DNA from 3 places in the Paracidovorax wautersii genome. Region 1 is predicted to be linked to each of the others. Evidence: predicted binding sites of a transcription regulator. Region 1 holds the regulator's gene; each other region holds the start of a gene.
What was found. The regulator HrcA, encoded in region 1, represses chaperone genes, less so after heat shock. The targets are predictions, from matches to a motif close to TTAGCACTCNNNNNNNNNGAGTGCTAA.
Positions count from the first base shown of each region.

Region 1 (5,573 bases):
GATGGCCCCGCACGCCGACATGCGTCGGAACGGCCGCATGAACGTCTCTGGCGAGAGCTAGCCAAGCACTGGTCAGTCGCTGGATATGCGATGACATCAGGGAGGGGAGGTCTCCGAGCAGCACCAACATGTCATGGCCTGCGTGGACTTGATAGTGATCTTGGATCGCCGCCATCTGGGAGGTGACCACATCAGTGGATCCTGTTTCATTGAGCACTAATCGGGCTTTGCAGTGGGCAACCAATGGCTCTAGCTGCGCCCGGTAGGGACCGATAACCACCGAGATCTCGCCGACGCCAGCACCTCTCAAAGATGCAACTTGGCGCTCAAGAATGGCTTGTCCTTGAACGCGAAACGCCGCCTTCGGCACATGGCCCATACGGCTTCCATGTCCAGCCGCAAGAATGCTGGCTGCAAACCTTGCTTGCCCTTCTGGTCGATCGTCCATGCAACAGCATCTCCTTGAATACCCATCCTAAGTCGACTTTTTTACCGCAACCCGTACACCACTGACGGCGGCTGGGAAAAGGCCACTTGTTGTCGCTCCGTGGAAAACTTCACGCACCGGGTTTCCTGGTGAGGGCCTCCCGGGCGTAGCCCCAGGGTTTGCCGTCCGCGTGCTTTCCATATCCCGTGTCAGCAGTCGCGTTGACCTTCGAAGTGTCTCAGCGCAAAAGCAAGCAACGCTAGTGTCGCGCTAAGCAACATTTCCCCCAGTACGAGCTAAGGGCTCCCGTCCCGAGAACGGCTGGGCAGGTGCTTGAGAACGCGCTCGAGGTCGTCGAACTCCAAGGGCTTAACCAGATGGGCATAGAAACCGGCCTGCTCTGACCGCAGGCGGTCGTCGTCTTGCCCCCAACCAGTGAGTGCAATTAGAGAGATTCCGTTGCCCCAGTCGAATTCGCGTATGCGACGGCAGGCTTGGTGACCGTTCATGCTGGGCATGCCGATGTCCATAAAGACCACTTCCGGGCGAATCTCTTGGGCAACTTCCACGGCCTCGGCACCGCTGTATGCGGCGCGCGCTTCATGGCCCTCCATCGTCAACAAAGTGACCAGCGAACGGGCCACATCCTTGTTATCGTCGACAACCAAAATCCTGCGAGGAGGTGCAGGCGCTTGTGCGGCCTGGCAGGCCGGAAGCTGCACAACGAACCCACCCCCTCTCCCACTGCCTTCGCTACGTGCTTGCACGCTTCCGCCGTGCTGCCAACAAGAGTGCGGCCTTGCCCGCAGCGTTGCCGTCGGACAAGCAGTCCAAGCTCGACAAGATGTCGGGCGCCAGGGACTTCGACAAGACTTTCATCGACGAAGTAGGAGTCGACGCCCACAAGACCGACATCTCGCTTTTCGAGAAGGCCAGCAAGGACGCTGACGATGCCGATCTGAAGGCTTTTGCGACCAAGACCCTGCCTACCTTGCAAGCGCATCGCGAGCATGCCGATGGTTTGAAGAAGGGCCGCAAATAGCACCCGTGATTAAGCGGGATCGATCCGGAAGATTGCTGACTGTCCAGTAGTTTGGAACGTACTGAGCAGACTGCCGTTGCAGCGGGCAAAAGCGCCACGACAAGGCACACACTGTCGGCAAACTGAACGGCAACTTTCAGCAGCTTCCGGCAACAGCACGGAAATCCGCCAAATCGTTGTCACCATTGAATAAGTGGTAGGGCGTGAGGGACTTGAACCCGCGACCAAAGGATTATGAGTCCTCTGCTCTAACCAACTGAGCTAACGCCCCATGCGCCAACGCCTTCAGCGGCAGGGGCAGCCGGCCTATTGTAAGTGCTTACCTGCGGTGGCTCAGCGCATTGCTGACCAGCTTGGACGTGATGTCTACGATCTGGATCATCCGGTCATAAGGCATGCGTGTGGGACCGATGACGCCGAGGGTTCCGACGATCTGGCCATCCACTTCGTAAGGCGCGCTCACCACCGACAGTTCCTCAAACGGAACCACCTGGCTTTCGCCACCGATGAAGATGCGCACGCCCTCGGCCTGGCTCGCTACGTCAAGCAGTCGCAGGATTTGGGTCTTTTGCTCGAAGAGGTCGAAGGCCCTGCGCAGGTTGCCCATGTCACTGGAGAAGTCACTGACCGCCAGCAGGTTGCGCTCGCCGGAGAACACCACCTCATCCTGCGACTGCGACATGGCTTCCGTTCCGGCATTCACCGCTGCCTGCATCAGCGTGGCGATCTCGCCGCGCAGCTTGTCCACCTCGGACTTGAGACGCTCGCGCACCTGTTCCATGGTCAGGCCCGAGTAGTGCGCATTGAGGAAATTGGCGGTTTCCACCAGTTGGGACTGGGAATAGTCCAGTTCGGTGAAGATCACCCGGTTTTGCACGTCGCCTTCAGGCGAGACGATGATGACCAGAAAGCGCCGCTCCGAAAGCCTCAGGAACTCGATGTGGCGAAACATCGAAGCCCGGCGCGGCGCCACGACCACCCCGACGAACTGCGACAGGTTGGAAAGCAAATGCGCAGCATTGGCAATGACCTTCTGCGGCTGTTCAGGCACCAACTGCGGCGCCATCAGTTGCTCGCGCTGCACGGTGAGCATGGTGTCGACGAACAGCCGGTAGCCCTTAGCGGTGGGAATACGCCCCGCCGAGGTGTGGGGGCTTGCAATCAGCCCCAGGCCTTCCAGGTCTGCCATCACGTTGCGGATGGTGGCGGGCGAGAGATCCAGCCCCGATGCCTGCGACAGCGTTCGCGAACCCACGGGCTGACCGTCCGCGATGTAGCGCTCCACGAGCGCTTTCAACAACAACTTGGAACGGTCATCAAGCATTGACTCATTTTAATGATGTAATTTCTGAATGAACCCTAAATTCCGGCGCGTTGCGCTCATCGGCAAGTACCAGACGTCGACGTCTGGCGCGGCTTCCGGCAGTTCAAGGCAGACGATCGAGGACATTGCCCGCTTTCTTGCCGGCCGGGGCTGCGCGGTCACATTGGAAGCAGAGACCGCAGCGAATACCGGAGTGACAGGCTATGAGGTGCTGGACGTCGAAGGCATAGGCACGCAGTGCGACTTGGGCCTGGTCGTCGGAGGGGATGGCACCATGCTCGGCATCGGCCGGCAACTGGCCAGCTACCGCACCCCGCTGATCGGCATCAACCAGGGGCGCCTGGGTTTCATCACCGACATTCCGCTGGAAGGTTATGAGGCCGTGCTCACGCCGATGCTCGACGGTGATTACGAAGAAGACGTGCGCCCCCTGATGCGCGCCCGCGTGATGCGGGGCGCAGAGTGCGTCTTCGAAGCGCTGGCCCTGAACGACGTGGTGGTAAACCGGGGTTCGACCTCGGGCATGGTGGAGCTGCGCGTGGAGGTCGGCGGGCAGTTCGTGTCCAACCAGCGCGCGGACGGCCTCATCATCGCGTCTCCCACGGGTTCCACGGCCTACTCGCTGTCTGCCGGCGGCCCCATGCTGCACCCTTCCATTCCCGGCTGGGTGCTGGTGCCGATCGCGCCGCACACCCTGTCCAACCGGCCCATCGTGCTGTCCGACGCCACCGAGGTTGCGGTGGAGGTGGTGGGCGGGCGCGACATCAGCGCGAATTTCGACATGCAGTCGCTCGCCTCGCTGCAGCATGGCGACCGCATCCTGGTGCAGCGCTCGGAGCACTGCGTGCACTTCCTGCATCCGCGGGGCTGGAACTACTTCGCCACCCTGCGCAAGAAGCTGCGCTGGAACGAAGGGGGCTCCTGACATGGCGCTCAAGCGGATCGCGCTGCGCGACTTCGTGATCGTCGAGGCGCTCGACCTGGACCTGCACACCGGCTTCACCGTGCTCACCGGCGAAACCGGTGCGGGCAAATCCATCCTGATCGACGCGCTGCAGATGCTGCTGGGCGCCCGCGCCGATACCGGCGTGATCCGGGAAGGTGCGCAGCGCACCGACATCTGTGCCGAGTTCGACGGTCCGGCCGCCCTGTCGGTCTGGCTGGACGAAGCCGGCATTCCGCAGGAAGACACCTTGCTGCTTCGCCGCACGATCGATGTGCAGGGCAAGAGCCGGGCGTGGGTGAACGGCATTCCGGCCACGGCCGCGCAGATGCGCGCCATCGGCGACCACCTGCTGGACATCCATGGCCAGCACGCCTGGCAGAGCCTGACCCGGCCCGAGGCGGTACGCGGCCTGCTCGACGCCTACGCCGGCGCGCAGACCCAGTCCCTGGCGGTGCTGTGGAGCGCGTGGCGCGATGCACAGCGCGCGCTGGCCCAGGCCCGCGCCGCGCAGGACACGCTGCAGCAGGAGCGCGAGCGCCTGCAGTGGCAGGTGGGCGAGGTCGACAAGCTGTCCCCCCGGGCGGACGAGTGGGACGAACTCAACGCCCAGCACACGCGGCTGTCGAACGCGCAGACGCTGCTCGACAGCGCCCAGGGCGCGCTCAGCGCCCTGGAAGACGACGACAGCGGCGCCCTGGGCCGCCTGGCGCAGGCGCAGGACCTGCTGCAGGACCATGAGCACATGGACGAGGCGCTGCAGGCGATGAGGGAAGTGCTCACGTCCTGCATCGCCCAGGCCGGCGACGTAGCCCATTCGCTGCAGGGCTACCTGCGGCATACCGACCTGGACCCGGAACGGCTTCAGGCTCTGGATGAGCGGCTGTCGCAATGGATGTCGCTGGCGCGCCGCTACAAGCGCACCCCGGCCGAGCTGCCGGGCTTGCTCGAAGGCTGGAAGGCCGAACTGCGCCAGCTCGACTCCGCGGCCGACCTGGCGGCGCTGGAAGCGCAGGAGCGCACGACGGCGGCTGTCTACCAGAAGGCTGCACGGGCCCTGTCGCAGCAGCGCACGCAGGCCGCCCCGCGCCTGGCGCAGGCCATCACCCAGGCGATGCAGGGCCTGGGCATGACCGGGGGCCGCTTCGCGGTGTCCGTGGAGCCCGCCACCGAGCCCGGACCGCAAGGCATCGATGCCATCAGCTTCCTGGTCAGCAGCCACCCCGGCATGACGCCCAAGCCCATCGGCAAGGTGGCCTCCGGCGGCGAGCTGTCGCGCATCTCGCTGGCCATTTCCGTGACCACCAGCGAACTGGGCGAAGCACCCACGCTCATCTTTGACGAGGTGGATTCGGGCGTCGGCGGCGCCGTGGCCGAGACGGTCGGGCGCCTGATGCAGCAGCTCGGCCGCGACCGCCAGGTGCTGGCCGTCACCCATCTGCCGCAAGTGGCCGCCTGCGCCCACCACCACCTGGTCGTAGCCAAGCACAAGCGCGCCGAGGGAACCACCAGCGCCGTCACGCCTGCGCGGCATGAAGAACGGGTCCAGGAGCTGGCGCGCATGCTGGGCGGCGAGCGCGTGTCGGCCACCACGCTGGCCCATGCGCGCGAGATGCTGGAGGGGGCGGCCAGGCCGGCGGCAGCGCTTGCCGATGCTCCGTCCGCCGGCATGGCCCCGAAAGCACCGGCGGCCCGCAAAGCAGCAGTGAAAAAAGCCCCGGCCCAACCCACGACGAAAGCGCGCTGACGCATGGCCCTCGACATCGTTCTGATCACCGGCATGTCCGGCTCCGGTAAATCCGTCGCACTGCACGCGCTGGAGGACGCCGGCTACTAC
Region 1 is NZ_JAVIZX010000001.1:182,350-187,922, forward strand. It holds gene QE399_RS00840 (nucleotidyltransferase family protein) at 1-448, opposite strand, end outside; gene QE399_RS00845 (response regulator) at 724-1,095, opposite strand; gene QE399_RS00850 (DUF4142 domain-containing protein) at 1,185-1,469, shown strand; tRNA gene QE399_RS00855 (tRNA-Ile) at 1,664-1,740, opposite strand; gene hrcA (heat-inducible transcriptional repressor HrcA) at 1,789-2,793, opposite strand; gene QE399_RS00865 (NAD kinase) at 2,822-3,718, shown strand; gene recN (DNA repair protein RecN) at 3,720-5,483, shown strand; gene rapZ (RNase adapter RapZ) at 5,487-5,573, shown strand, end outside.

Region 2 (5,573 bases), 220 kb from region 1:
TCATCGCTGGCCTATCTGCAGCACCTGCCGGTGACGCGCATCAAGATCGACCGCGAGTTCGTCCGCCCGGTCGTGCACAGCGCCAGCGACGCCACCCTGGTGCATGCCGTGATCGCCCTGGCGCACACGCTGGGCCTGAAGGTGGTGGCCGAGGGGGTGGAAACGCCCGAGCAGCTGCGCTTTCTGCAGCGCGAGGGCTGCGAGCTGTTCCAGGGCTGGCTGTTCTCCAAGGCCGTGCCGGCCGAGGACATCGCCCAGCTGTACGCCGCGCCCTGCCCGTCGGTCAACACGGCCGCGGCCGGCTGACCGGCGCACGGCGTGGCGCTTCTTCAGCCCTGGAAGGCTGCGGCCGCGGCGGGATGGCGGTGCAGCGATGGCGCCGCACGGCTGCGCCCCGCGCTGCCGGCCGCGGTACTGCGTGCCGGCGCCGCGGCGGCGGCGCGCGCTGCGGGCGGCGGGGTCTCGGTGGCCAGCGCAGCGGCCCCTGCGGCGCGCTGCGGTCGCGGCAGTTGCCGGCCCCCGCGCGAAAGCTCCACCAGTGCGTCGCGCTGGATGGCGCAGTGCCACCGGTCATGCCGCACGATGCCTTGCTGCAGCGCCAGCGCCGCCAGGGCGCGGGCGATGGTCTCGCGGGTGGTCGCCAGCAGCGAAGCCAGCACCGTGTGGCTGGGCAGGCGCACCAGCGTGCTGCGCTGGATGTCGGCCAGCTGCAGCAGCGCACCGGCGAGCTGCCCCGTCACGCCGCGCACGTGCATGATGCGCGCCCAGTCCGCCAGCCGGGAGTGGGCCTGCATCTGCTCGCGCGCCAGCTCGGTGAGGAAGTCCGCCGTCACCAGGCCACGCCGCGTCACCGCGGCCGCGTCCACCTCGCACACGCGTCCTGGCATGACGGCCACGCTGGTCAGCTCGGCGGGATGGGCCAGCAGGGCTGGCACGCCCAGGGCCTGGCCGCAGCCGGCCATGCCCACGGGCCGGTCCACGCCGTCCTCGCCACGGCGGTGCTGGATCAGCGTGCCCACTTTCACGACCTGCAGCGTCGCGTTGCCGTCGCCCTGGCGCTGCAGCACCTCGCCCTTGCGGAAACGCCGCTCCGTGATGAAGGGCGCCCAGGCTTCGCGCACCGCGTCGTCCTGGCGGCCCAGCAGGCATTGTGGCTGGCAGGCGCAGTCAGGACAGGTTTTGCGGGCCGGCTCGTCGGTATGTGTCATGGAAGAAGGGCCATCGGGTCGGGTGGCTCCGGGCGCTGCAGGCCCCGGGGCTGGGCTGTCGGCGGGGTTGGGTGGAAAATTGCCTTCAGCCCAATAGGAGCAAGCGCAATCAGCTATTGATTCAGGAGTAAAGGCGGGGCGGTCAGGCGTAGGCCAGATCGCCGTGCTTGCCGGACACATGCTGGCCGGCCGACAGCGACATCAGCAGCAGCGCGATGCGCTCATGCATGATCACCGTGTGGGTGTTGCCGCTGTCCACCATGTGCTTGCGCAGGGCGTCGCGCACGGCGCTCTGGCCGGTCACGTCGATGACGATGTCCACCGGCGTGCCGGCACCCAGCAGGTCCAGAAACTGGGTGGTGACCGCCACGCCGTGCTGGCGCGCCAGGGCGATGCCCGGCATGTCCAGATCGAGGTCGGCCACACCGGCCAGCTCGACGAAGGGAGCCTCCAGCAGCTGTTGCAAGAGGGGAGCGCCGGTCTGGCCGGCGCCGATGACAGCGATGCGGAAGGAAGGCATGCAGGGTCTCCAATGGAAACCCACAGTCTGCCGGCGGGGCCGCCGGACCGGCATGACCTACATCAATGTTGGGCTGCAGGGCAGGGTGGCCGCAGCCGTCCCGCGGGCGGTGTGCCCACCGGCTCGCTACGGCCGGGCGCGCGGCTATTCGGCGCGGATCTTCTGCTCGCGGATCACCCGGCCCATGGTGGCGGTGTCCGCCTGGATGCGGTTGGCCAGGCCTTCGGCCGAACTGCCCACCGCCTGCCAGCCCTGCTGGAACAGCTTGGCGCGGATGTCCGGGCTGCGTGCGATCTCCACGATGGCGGCCGACAGGCGGGCCCGCACGGGCGCCGGCATGGAGGCGGGCGCGGCGAAGGCGTTCCAGATCTCCAGGTTCAGATCCTTCACACCTGCTTCAGCCAGGCTGGGCACGCCGGGCGCCAGCGTGCTGCGGCCGGCGGAGGTCACGCCGATCAGGCGCAGCTTGCCCGTGCGCTCCTGGGCCAGCGCCAGCGCCGGCGGCAGCAGGGCCATCTGCAGCTGCCCGCCCAGCATGGCCGTGGCCACCTGTGGGTAGCCGGGGTAGGGCACGTGCACCGGGGCGATGCCCGCGCGGGCCTTGAGCAGCTCGGTGCCCAGGTGGCCGACGGTGCCCACGCCCGGCGTGCCGTAGCTCCAGCGGTCGCCGGCCTGGCGCGCGGCTTCCAGGAAGGCGCGTGCATCGCCGGTGGCGGGCACGCCGCTCTGGCCGACCGGCGCGGTCAGCACCAGCGGCGAGACGCCGATCAGGCTCAGCGGCGCCAGGTCCTTCTGCGGGTCGTACGGCACGGCCGGGTTGATGAGCCGAGCGATGGTCATGTTGCCGTTGATGAACAGGCCGATGGTGTGGCCGTCGGTGGCCTTGGCCACGGCGTCGGCGCCGATGTTGCCGCCCGCGCCCACCTTGTTCTCGACGATCACCGGCTGGCCGATCGCCTGCGCCAGCGGCTCCGAGAACGTGCGCGCGGTGAGGTCGGGCGAGGACCCGGGCGGAAAGCCCACGACGATGCGCAGCGGCTTGGTCGGCCAGCCCGGGGTGGCAGGCGTGGACTGCGCGACAGCGCTGCCCGCGGCTGCGGCACAGAGGGCAGAGAGCGTGATCAGCCGCAGTGCGGCGCGGCGGGTGGACAAGGGCAGGGTGCAGGGCATGGCGATGGACTCCAGGGGCCGGGCGCGGTGCGCGGGGCGTGCTGCCCGTCCGGCCATGAAAAAGGCGCGCGGCCCTGGGGGACCGCGCGCCGGATTATCGCCCCGCCCTGCAGGGCGAGGGGCAGGCGTCAGGCGTACTCGGCCAGCGCCTTCTTCATCTTCTTCATGGCGGCCACCTCGATCTGGCGGATGCGCTCGGCGCTCACGCCGTAGACCGCGGCCAGTTCGTGCAGCGTCATGCCGCCGGAGCCATCGTCGTTCACCTTGAGCCAGCGCTCTTCCACGATGCGGCGGCTGCGGTCGTCCAGGCTCTCCAGGGCCGTGGCAATGCCGTCCGTCGCCAACACGTCGCGCTGGCGGCTTTCGATCATGGCCGTGGGCTCATGGGAGCCGTCCGCCAGGTAGGCGATGGGGCCGAAGGCCTGCTCGCCGTCGTCGGATGGAGAGGGGTCCAGCAGCACGTCGCCGCCCGAGAGGCGGGTTTCCATCTCGATCACTTCCTCGCGCTTGACGTTCAGGTGCGCGGCCACGGCATCGATCTCGTGGTCGGTCAGTGTCTCGCGGTGCGTGCCAGCGTCTGCCGCAGCGGCGTCGGCCTTGAACCCCTGCTTCATCGAGCGCAGGTTGAAGAACAGCTTGCGCTGGCTCTTGGTGGTCGCCACCTTCACCATGCGCCAGTTCTTCAGGATGTACTCGTGGATCTCGGCCTTGATCCAGTGCATGGCGTAGCTCACCAGGCGCACGCCCTGGTCGGGGTCGAAGCGCTTGACGGCTTTCATCAGGCCGACGTTGCCTTCCTGGATCAGGTCGCCGTGCGGCAGGCCATAGCCCAGGTACTGGCGGGCGATGGACACGACCAGGCGCAGGTGCGACATCACCAGCCGGCCGGCAGCGTCCACGTCGTTGTTTTCCTTGAGCTGGCGCGCGTATTTCTGCTCTTCTTCGAGCGTCAGCAGGGGAAGGCGGTTGACGGCCGAGATATAGGCATCCAGATTCCCCAGGGGCGGCACGAGCGCCCAGGGGTTGGCATGCGCCAGGGTCGTCGTCGCGGTTCCAGATTGAACAGTCATTCCAGAAATCCTTTCTTCCAGGCAATCATGTTAGCACTCCGTTAGAGGGAGTGCTAAGGGACGAGTTCCCGCGAATTCGTAGGACGGAGCGGATTCCGGGTTGATGCTAAAAGTGGGCTCTAGCGCTTTTAAATCAAGCACTTGTAGCTATATTTTTGGTAGTGAAAGTGCCTGGTGGCACCTCCCAAAGCCTGCCGCTGCCGCGCTTGGCGAACACAGTGTTGCCCGAACCCCGCCTAATCGCCGCGGGCCCGGACCGGTAGATACGGCTCACTGGCCGAACAAGCGGGCGATGCCTCCGCGCAGGTGGGATTCCATGGCCTGGCGGGCGGCGGGCGCGTCCTGCTGGGCGATGGCTTGCTCGATGTGGGCGTGCTCGCGGCAGACATCGGCCAGGCGCTCGCCCCGGGGTTTGCCGGCAATGCTGCGCACCAGGCCGATGCTGAAGCGCGTCTGCGGGGCGAAGGCGGCAATCGTCATGCCGAAGAACCGGTTGCCGCAGGCCTGCGAGATCGCCTCATGGAAGGCGATGTCTTCCTCCAGCGCTTCCCGGCCGTGGGTCAGCGCCTGCTCGAACCGGTCGCGGCAGGCCCGGATGTGTTCCAGCTGGTCCGCCGTGCGCGCGAGAGCCGCGAGAGCGGCTGCCTCTCCTTCCATGCAGCAGCGGAATTCCAGGAACGCGCGGATGTCCGCGATGTGGTTCAGCGTGCCGAAGAACGGCGCCTCGCGCGTGGGCAGCGTGTCGGCCACGAAGTTGCCCGAGCCCTTGAGTGTCTGCACCAGCCCTTCGTCCCGCAGGCGGGACAGGGCTTGCCGCAGCACTGGCCGGGAGACGCCCAGCCGCTCGGCCAGCGCCGTTTCCGCCGGCATGCGTGCGCGGGGCTCGAAGCCGGGCGTGCCCAGCAGTTGCAGCAGATCGGCATAGACCTTGTCACCCAGCATCAGCGGTTGCTCTTGTCAGAAATTTACAGGGAAAACGACGGAGTGATTGCAATTGACAGCCGGATGACAGAGAAAAGACACTGTTTTCCTACCGAAACACACTGTCGCCTGTTCGCTAAAGATATAAAAAGCTGTAAACAATGTCAACCATCCGATCCCTGCGCACCTACCGGCTGCCGGACCGCCCCAGCCTGATCTGGCTGGAGCTCGCCACCGACGACGGCCTGGTCGGCCTGGGCGAAACCTTTCGCGGCGCGGCCACCGTCGATACCTGCCTGCACGAAGAGCTGGCGCCCTGGCTGCTGGGGCGCGACGCGCGGCATATCGAGGGCATCTCGCGCCATCTGCTCACGCCCTATGTGGGCTACAACAGCTCGGGCGCCGAAGTGCGTGCCGCCAGCGCGGTGGACATCGCCCTGTGGGACCTGGCCGGCCAGCGGCAGGGCGTGCCCATCTACCAAGCGCTGGGCGGCGGTGCGCGGCCCACGATTCCGGTCTACAACACCTGCGCGGGCTACGCGTTCAACACCAACGGCAAGCGCCGCGACATCGGGGCCACCGACCAGTCCGACGGCCCCTACGACGACCAGGTCGCCTTCATGCGCGACGCCGGCACGCTGGCCAAGAGCCTGCTGGCCGAGGGCTACAAGGCCATGAAGATCT
Region 2 is NZ_JAVIZX010000001.1:406,954-412,526, reverse strand. It holds gene QE399_RS01920 (putative bifunctional diguanylate cyclase/phosphodiesterase) at 1-306, shown strand, start outside; gene QE399_RS01915 (Crp/Fnr family transcriptional regulator) at 330-1,208, opposite strand; gene QE399_RS01910 (Gfo/Idh/MocA family oxidoreductase) at 1,351-1,728, opposite strand; gene QE399_RS01905 (Bug family tripartite tricarboxylate transporter substrate binding protein) at 1,873-2,898, opposite strand; gene rpoH (RNA polymerase sigma factor RpoH) at 3,027-3,968, opposite strand; gene QE399_RS01895 (FadR/GntR family transcriptional regulator) at 4,239-4,910, opposite strand; gene QE399_RS01890 (mandelate racemase/muconate lactonizing enzyme family protein) at 5,051-5,573, shown strand, end outside.
Region 2: the regulator HrcA is predicted to act here: its motif matches at 3,999-4,025, upstream of rpoH (RNA polymerase sigma factor RpoH).

Region 3 (5,573 bases), 2.1 Mb from region 1:
CGGCTTCCGGCTCGATCGTGTGGACGAAGTCAGCGGCCCCAACTACGAGGCACACCGGGCGCATGTGCAGGTGCTGCGCGATGGCCAGCCCTTCGTCGCCCTCGCGCCCGAAAAACGCCGCTACCGCGCGCAGGAAATGCCGCTGAGCCAGGCGGCCATCGACTCGGGCTGGCTGCGCGACCTCTTCGTTGCGCTCGGCGACCCGGTGGACGGCACGACCTGGACCGCCCGCATCCAGGTCAAGCCCTTCATGGACTGGATCTGGCTGGGCTGCATGCTGATGGCGCTGGGCGGGTTCCTCGCCCTGGCCGACCGCCGCTACCGTACGGCGGCCCGCACCCGCCGCGCCCCAGCCCACGCCACCGTTCCAGCGGCACCCATCCCAGAGGGGGCGCCATGAAACTGCTCGCCCCCCTGATCGCCTTTCTGGCCCTGGCCGTGGTGCTGGTGCTGGGCCTGCAGCACGACCCGCGTGCCTTGCCTTCGGCGCTGATCGACCAGCCGCTGCCGCAGATCGACAGCCCCTTGCTGCAGGAGCCCGGGCGCCGCTTCGACAGCACGCAGCTGCGCGGACAGGTCTGGATGCTGAATGTCTGGGCGTCGTGGTGCGGCCCGTGCCAGGAAGAGCTGCCTGCGCTCAATGTGCTGGCGGCGCGGGACCGCGTACCCCTGTACGGACTCAACTACAAGGACCAGCAGGCCCCTGCCCTGGCGCTGCTGGCGCGCTTCGGCAACCCCTACCGCAGCTCGGCCGTGGACGCCGATGGCCGCGTGGGGATGGACCTGGGCGTGAACGGCGTGCCCGAGACCTTCGTGATCGATGCAGCCGGCCGGGTGCGCTACCGGCACCTGGGGCCGGTCAACAACGAGGTGTGGGAAACCAAGCTCATGCCGGTGGTGAAGGCCTTGCGATGAAACACGGTCACCTCGCCTTCGCTTTGAGTGCCCTGCTGCTCGGCGCGGCCCATGCTTCGGGGTCCGACCCCGCACTGGAGGCCCGGGAGGCGCGCCTGGCCAGCCAGCTGCGCTGCGTGGTCTGCCAGAACCAGACCGTCGCAGAATCGAACGCCCCCTTGGCCGCCGACATGCGCCGCGTGATCCGCACCCAGTTGCAGGCCGGGCAGTCGGACGAGCAGATCGTCGACTTCTTCGAACAGCGCTACGGCGCCTTCGTGCACTACTCGCCGCCGTTCCAGGCGTCGACCTGGCTGCTGTGGATCGGCCCGTTCGCCCTGGCAGTCCTGGGCCTGTTCGGGCTCGCGACCATCCTGCGCCGGCGCGCCGTCCGCGGCTACCCCCGCCCATTGACCGAAGCACAGCGCGCCCGGGCGCGCCAGCTGCTGGATGAGGAGTCGAACCCGTGAGTGCAATCTGGCCCCTGTGGGCAAGCGCCCTGGTCTTGCTGCTGCTGGCGATGGCCGTCCTGATCTGGCCGCTGATGCGGGAGCCCGACAAGGCGCCTGCCGAAGACGAAGACCGGGCCGCCGCGCAGCTGCGCCGCGTGTACCAGGCCCAGCGCGAAGAGCTGGAGCGTGAATGGGCGCACCAGACGATGGGACCCGCCGACCGGGCACAGGCGCTGGAAGAACTGCAACGCCGGCTGCTGGACGATACGGATGCCCTGGCGGCAGGTGCCGCCGCCAAGGCCGCCCGCGCCCCGGCCCTGCCCGAGCGCGTGTGGCTGCGCCGCAGCCTCGCCGGCCTGCTGGCCCTGGCGCTGCCCGTGGCCGCGCTGGCGCTGTACCTGAAGGTGGGCGATCCGCAGGCCGCCGCGACGGTGGCAGCCGCGGAGCCGCAGAGCCACGCCACCAGCGGGGTCGATGTCGACACCATGGTCAGCGGGCTGGCCTCGCGGCTGGCGCAGGCCCCGGACGACGTGGAGGGCTGGATCGTTCTTGCCCGGTCGTACGAGGTGCAGGAACAATTCCAGAAGGCCGCCGATGCCTACCGCCAGGCCATCGCCGCGGCGCAGCGCGGAACCTTCCCGGCCGGCCTGCAGGCCAAGCTGCATGCGGACCTGGCCGATGCCCTGGCGTCCTCCCGGGACGGGCAGATGGACGGGCCCGTGGAGCAGGCGCTCGCCGACGCGCTGCGCCTCGACCCCTTGCAGCCCAAGGCGCTGGCGCTGGCCGGCTCGGCCGCGGTGCGCAGGGGCGATGCGGCGGCGGCCCGGCAACACTGGCAGCAGCTGCTGGCCCAGCTGGAACCAGGCACCGACATGGCTCTGCGGGTGCAGAACGACCTGCAGAGGCTGGACGGCCTGTCGGGCGCAGCCCCCGTGACCGAAGGCGGCGACGGCAGCGCCCAGGGCACCGCCGGCGCATCCGCGCCGCTTCTGTCCTCCGTGCACGGCACGGTTCGCCTCGGTCCGGCGATGGCCGCGCAGGTGCGCGAAGGGGACACGCTGTTCATCGCAGCCCGCGCGGAGGAAGCGGGGCGCACGCCCGTCGCCGTGCTCAAGCTGGACGCGGGCAGCTTTCCCGTTGCGTTCACGCTGGATGATCGCCATGCCATGTCGCCCGAGCTGCGCCTGTCCCGCTTCCGGTCCGTGACCGTTCAGGCCTGGGTGTCGCGTTCCGGCTCGGCATCGCGCACGACCGGACAGCCCACCAGCACCGCCCAGCCGGCAGGTTCCGCATCCGCCCCGGTCGAACTGGTCATCGATCACCTGACGCCATAGTGCGGACAGGGGTTCGGACAGCCCGGGTGCCGGGCTGTGCCCCCGCAAATCGCGCGTCTGCAGCCAGGTGGACTTGAAACCGTCACGAATGCCCGTATCATTAGCACTCGATGCAGGAGAGTGCTAACAGCGCCCGCCTGCTGACTTTCGCAAGCGCTCGCACCCAGCGGGCGCCGTGTTGATATCCCAGTCCTTTTTGACCCAGGAGAGATGCAATGAACCTTCGCCCTCTGCACGATCGCGTGATCGTCAAGCGTATTGAAAGCGAAACCACGACCGCTTCCGGCATCGTGATCCCCGACAACGCTGCCGAAAAGCCCGATCAAGGTGAAGTGCTGGCCGTCGGCCCCGGCAAGAAGAACGACAAGGGCGAAGTCGTCGCCCTGAACGTGAAGGTCGGTGACCGCGTTCTGTTCGGCAAGTACTCGGGCCAGACCGTCAAGGTCCATGGCGACGAGCTGCTGGTGATGAAGGAAGACGACCTGTTCGCCGTGGTCGAGAAGTAATTTCTTCTCCCCATCGAACACTCTAATTTCCATAGCTGCATGCGCTTGATACATAAGCGCTAGCGGCCAATTTGAACCCCATTTTGTAGGAGCCAATCATGGCAGCAAAAGACGTAGTTTTCGGCGGCGAAGCCCGCGCACGCATGGTTGAAGGCGTGAACGTTCTGGCCAACGCGGTCAAGGTCACCCTGGGCCCCAAGGGCCGCAACGTGGTGCTGGAGCGCTCGTTCGGCGCCCCCACCGTGACCAAGGACGGCGTGTCCGTGGCCAAGGAAATCGAACTCAAGGACAAGCTGCAGAACATGGGCGCCCAGCTCGTGAAGGAAGTGGCCTCCAAGACCAACGACATCGCTGGTGACGGCACCACGACCGCTACCGTGCTGGCCCAGGCCATCGTGCGGGAAGGCTCCAAGTACGTGGCCGCCGGCCTGAACCCGATGGACCTGAAGCGCGGCATCGACAAGGCGGTGGTGGCCCTGGTCGAAGAGCTGAAGAAGGCTTCCAAGGCCACGACGACCTCCAAGGAAATCGCCCAAGTGGGTTCGATCTCCGCCAACTCCGACGAGTCCGTGGGCAAGATCATTGCCGACGCGATGGACAAGGTCGGCAAGGAAGGCGTGATCACCGTGGAAGACGGCAAGAGCCTGGACAACGAGCTGGATGTCGTGGAAGGCATGCAGTTCGACCGCGGCTACCTGTCGCCCTACTTCATCAACAACCCCGAAAAGCAAGCCGCGATTCTGGACAACCCCTTCGTGCTGCTGTTCGACAAGAAGATCAGCAACATCCGTGACCTGCTGCCCACGCTGGAGCAAGTCGCCAAGGCCGGTCGTCCCCTGCTGATCATTGCCGAAGAAGTCGAAGGCGAAGCCCTGGCGACCCTGGTGGTGAACACGATCCGCGGCATCCTGAAGGTCGTGGCCGTCAAGGCGCCTGGCTTCGGCGACCGCCGCAAGGCCATGCTGGAAGACATCGCCATCCTGACGGGCGGCAAGGTCATCGCAGAAGAAGTGGGCCTGACGCTCGAGAAGGTCACGTTGGCCGACCTGGGCCAAGCCAAGACCATCGAAGTGGGCAAGGAAAACACGATCATCATCGACGGCGCCGGCGCTGCGGGTGACATCGAAGCCCGCGTCAAGCAGATCCGCATCCAGATCGAAGAAGCCACCAGCGACTACGACCGCGAGAAGCTGCAAGAGCGCGTGGCCAAGCTGGCCGGCGGCGTGGCCGTGATCAAGGTCGGCGCAGCCACCGAAGTCGAGATGAAGGAAAAGAAGGCCCGCGTGGAAGACGCCCTGCACGCGACCCGCGCTGCAGTGGAAGAAGGCATCGTGGCCGGTGGCGGCGTGGCCCTGCTGCGCGCCAAGCAAGCCGTGGGCGACAAGGTCAAGGGTGACAACGTCGACCAGGAAGCCGGCATCAAGCTGGTGCTGAAGGCTGTCGAAGCGCCCCTGCGCGAGATCGTCTACAACGCCGGTGGCGAGCCCTCGGTGGTGGTCAACAAGGTGCTGGAAGGCTCCGGCAACTTCGGCTTCAACGCCGCCAACGACACCTACGGCGACATGCTCGAACTGGGCATTCTGGACCCGACGAAGGTGACCCGCACGGCCCTGCAGAACGCCGCTTCCGTGGCCTCGCTGCTGCTGACGACCGAAGCCATGGTCGCCGAAGCACCGAAGGACGACGCTCCCGCCGGTGGCATGCCCGACATGGGCGGCATGGGTGGCATGGGCGGCATGGGCATGTAATCGCAGCCCGCCCGGCTGCTGCCGCAGGCAAGGGCTTCGGCCCTGCCTGCCACGCATCCACAAAAAAGCCCCGCAGGTCGCAAGGCCTGCGGGGCTTTTCTTATGGTCAGATCCCGGCAACGGAGGACGCTCCGAACCGGATGCCCCGCCCGCCCGGGCCGGGCGCCGCCGGCACCGGGCGCGACCGGTGCTTGCGCTCAGAACCGGTAGGTGGCGGTCAGCACGGCTTTGCGCCGCTCCGCCCACCAGCAGTCGCCGCGGGCCAGGCAGGTGCTCACATACTTCTTGTCCGCCACGTTGTTGATGTTGAGCGCATAGCGCCAGTGCTGGCTGTCATAGGCGAACAACGCATCGCCCACCACGGAAGACGGCACGCGCGGGCCGGTACCGTCCCGGAAAGCGGAGAGATAGCGGGCGCCCGCACCCACCGAGAAGCCGGTGACGCCACCCAGCGAGAAGCGGTACAGACCCCACACCGCCGCTTGGTTGCGCGGCAGGCCTTCCAGCGTTTTGTCCACGTCGGTGTAGTTGTAGTGCGCAATCAGGTCGAACACCGTCGACAGGCGGGTCTTCAGTTCCAGCTCCACGCCCTTGTTCTTGGTTTCGCCCGCCTGCAGCCGGTTGCCAGGATTGACAGGG
Region 3 is NZ_JAVIZX010000001.1:2,317,610-2,323,182, reverse strand. It holds gene QE399_RS10495 (heme lyase CcmF/NrfE family subunit) at 1-400, shown strand, start outside; gene QE399_RS10490 (DsbE family thiol:disulfide interchange protein) at 397-915, shown strand; gene QE399_RS10485 (cytochrome c-type biogenesis protein) at 912-1,364, shown strand; gene ccmI (c-type cytochrome biogenesis protein CcmI) at 1,361-2,680, shown strand; gene QE399_RS10475 (co-chaperone GroES) at 2,896-3,186, shown strand; gene groL (chaperonin GroEL) at 3,285-4,934, shown strand; gene QE399_RS10465 (TonB-dependent siderophore receptor) at 5,132-5,573, opposite strand, start outside.
Region 3: the regulator HrcA is predicted to act here: its motif matches at 2,781-2,807, upstream of QE399_RS10475 (co-chaperone GroES).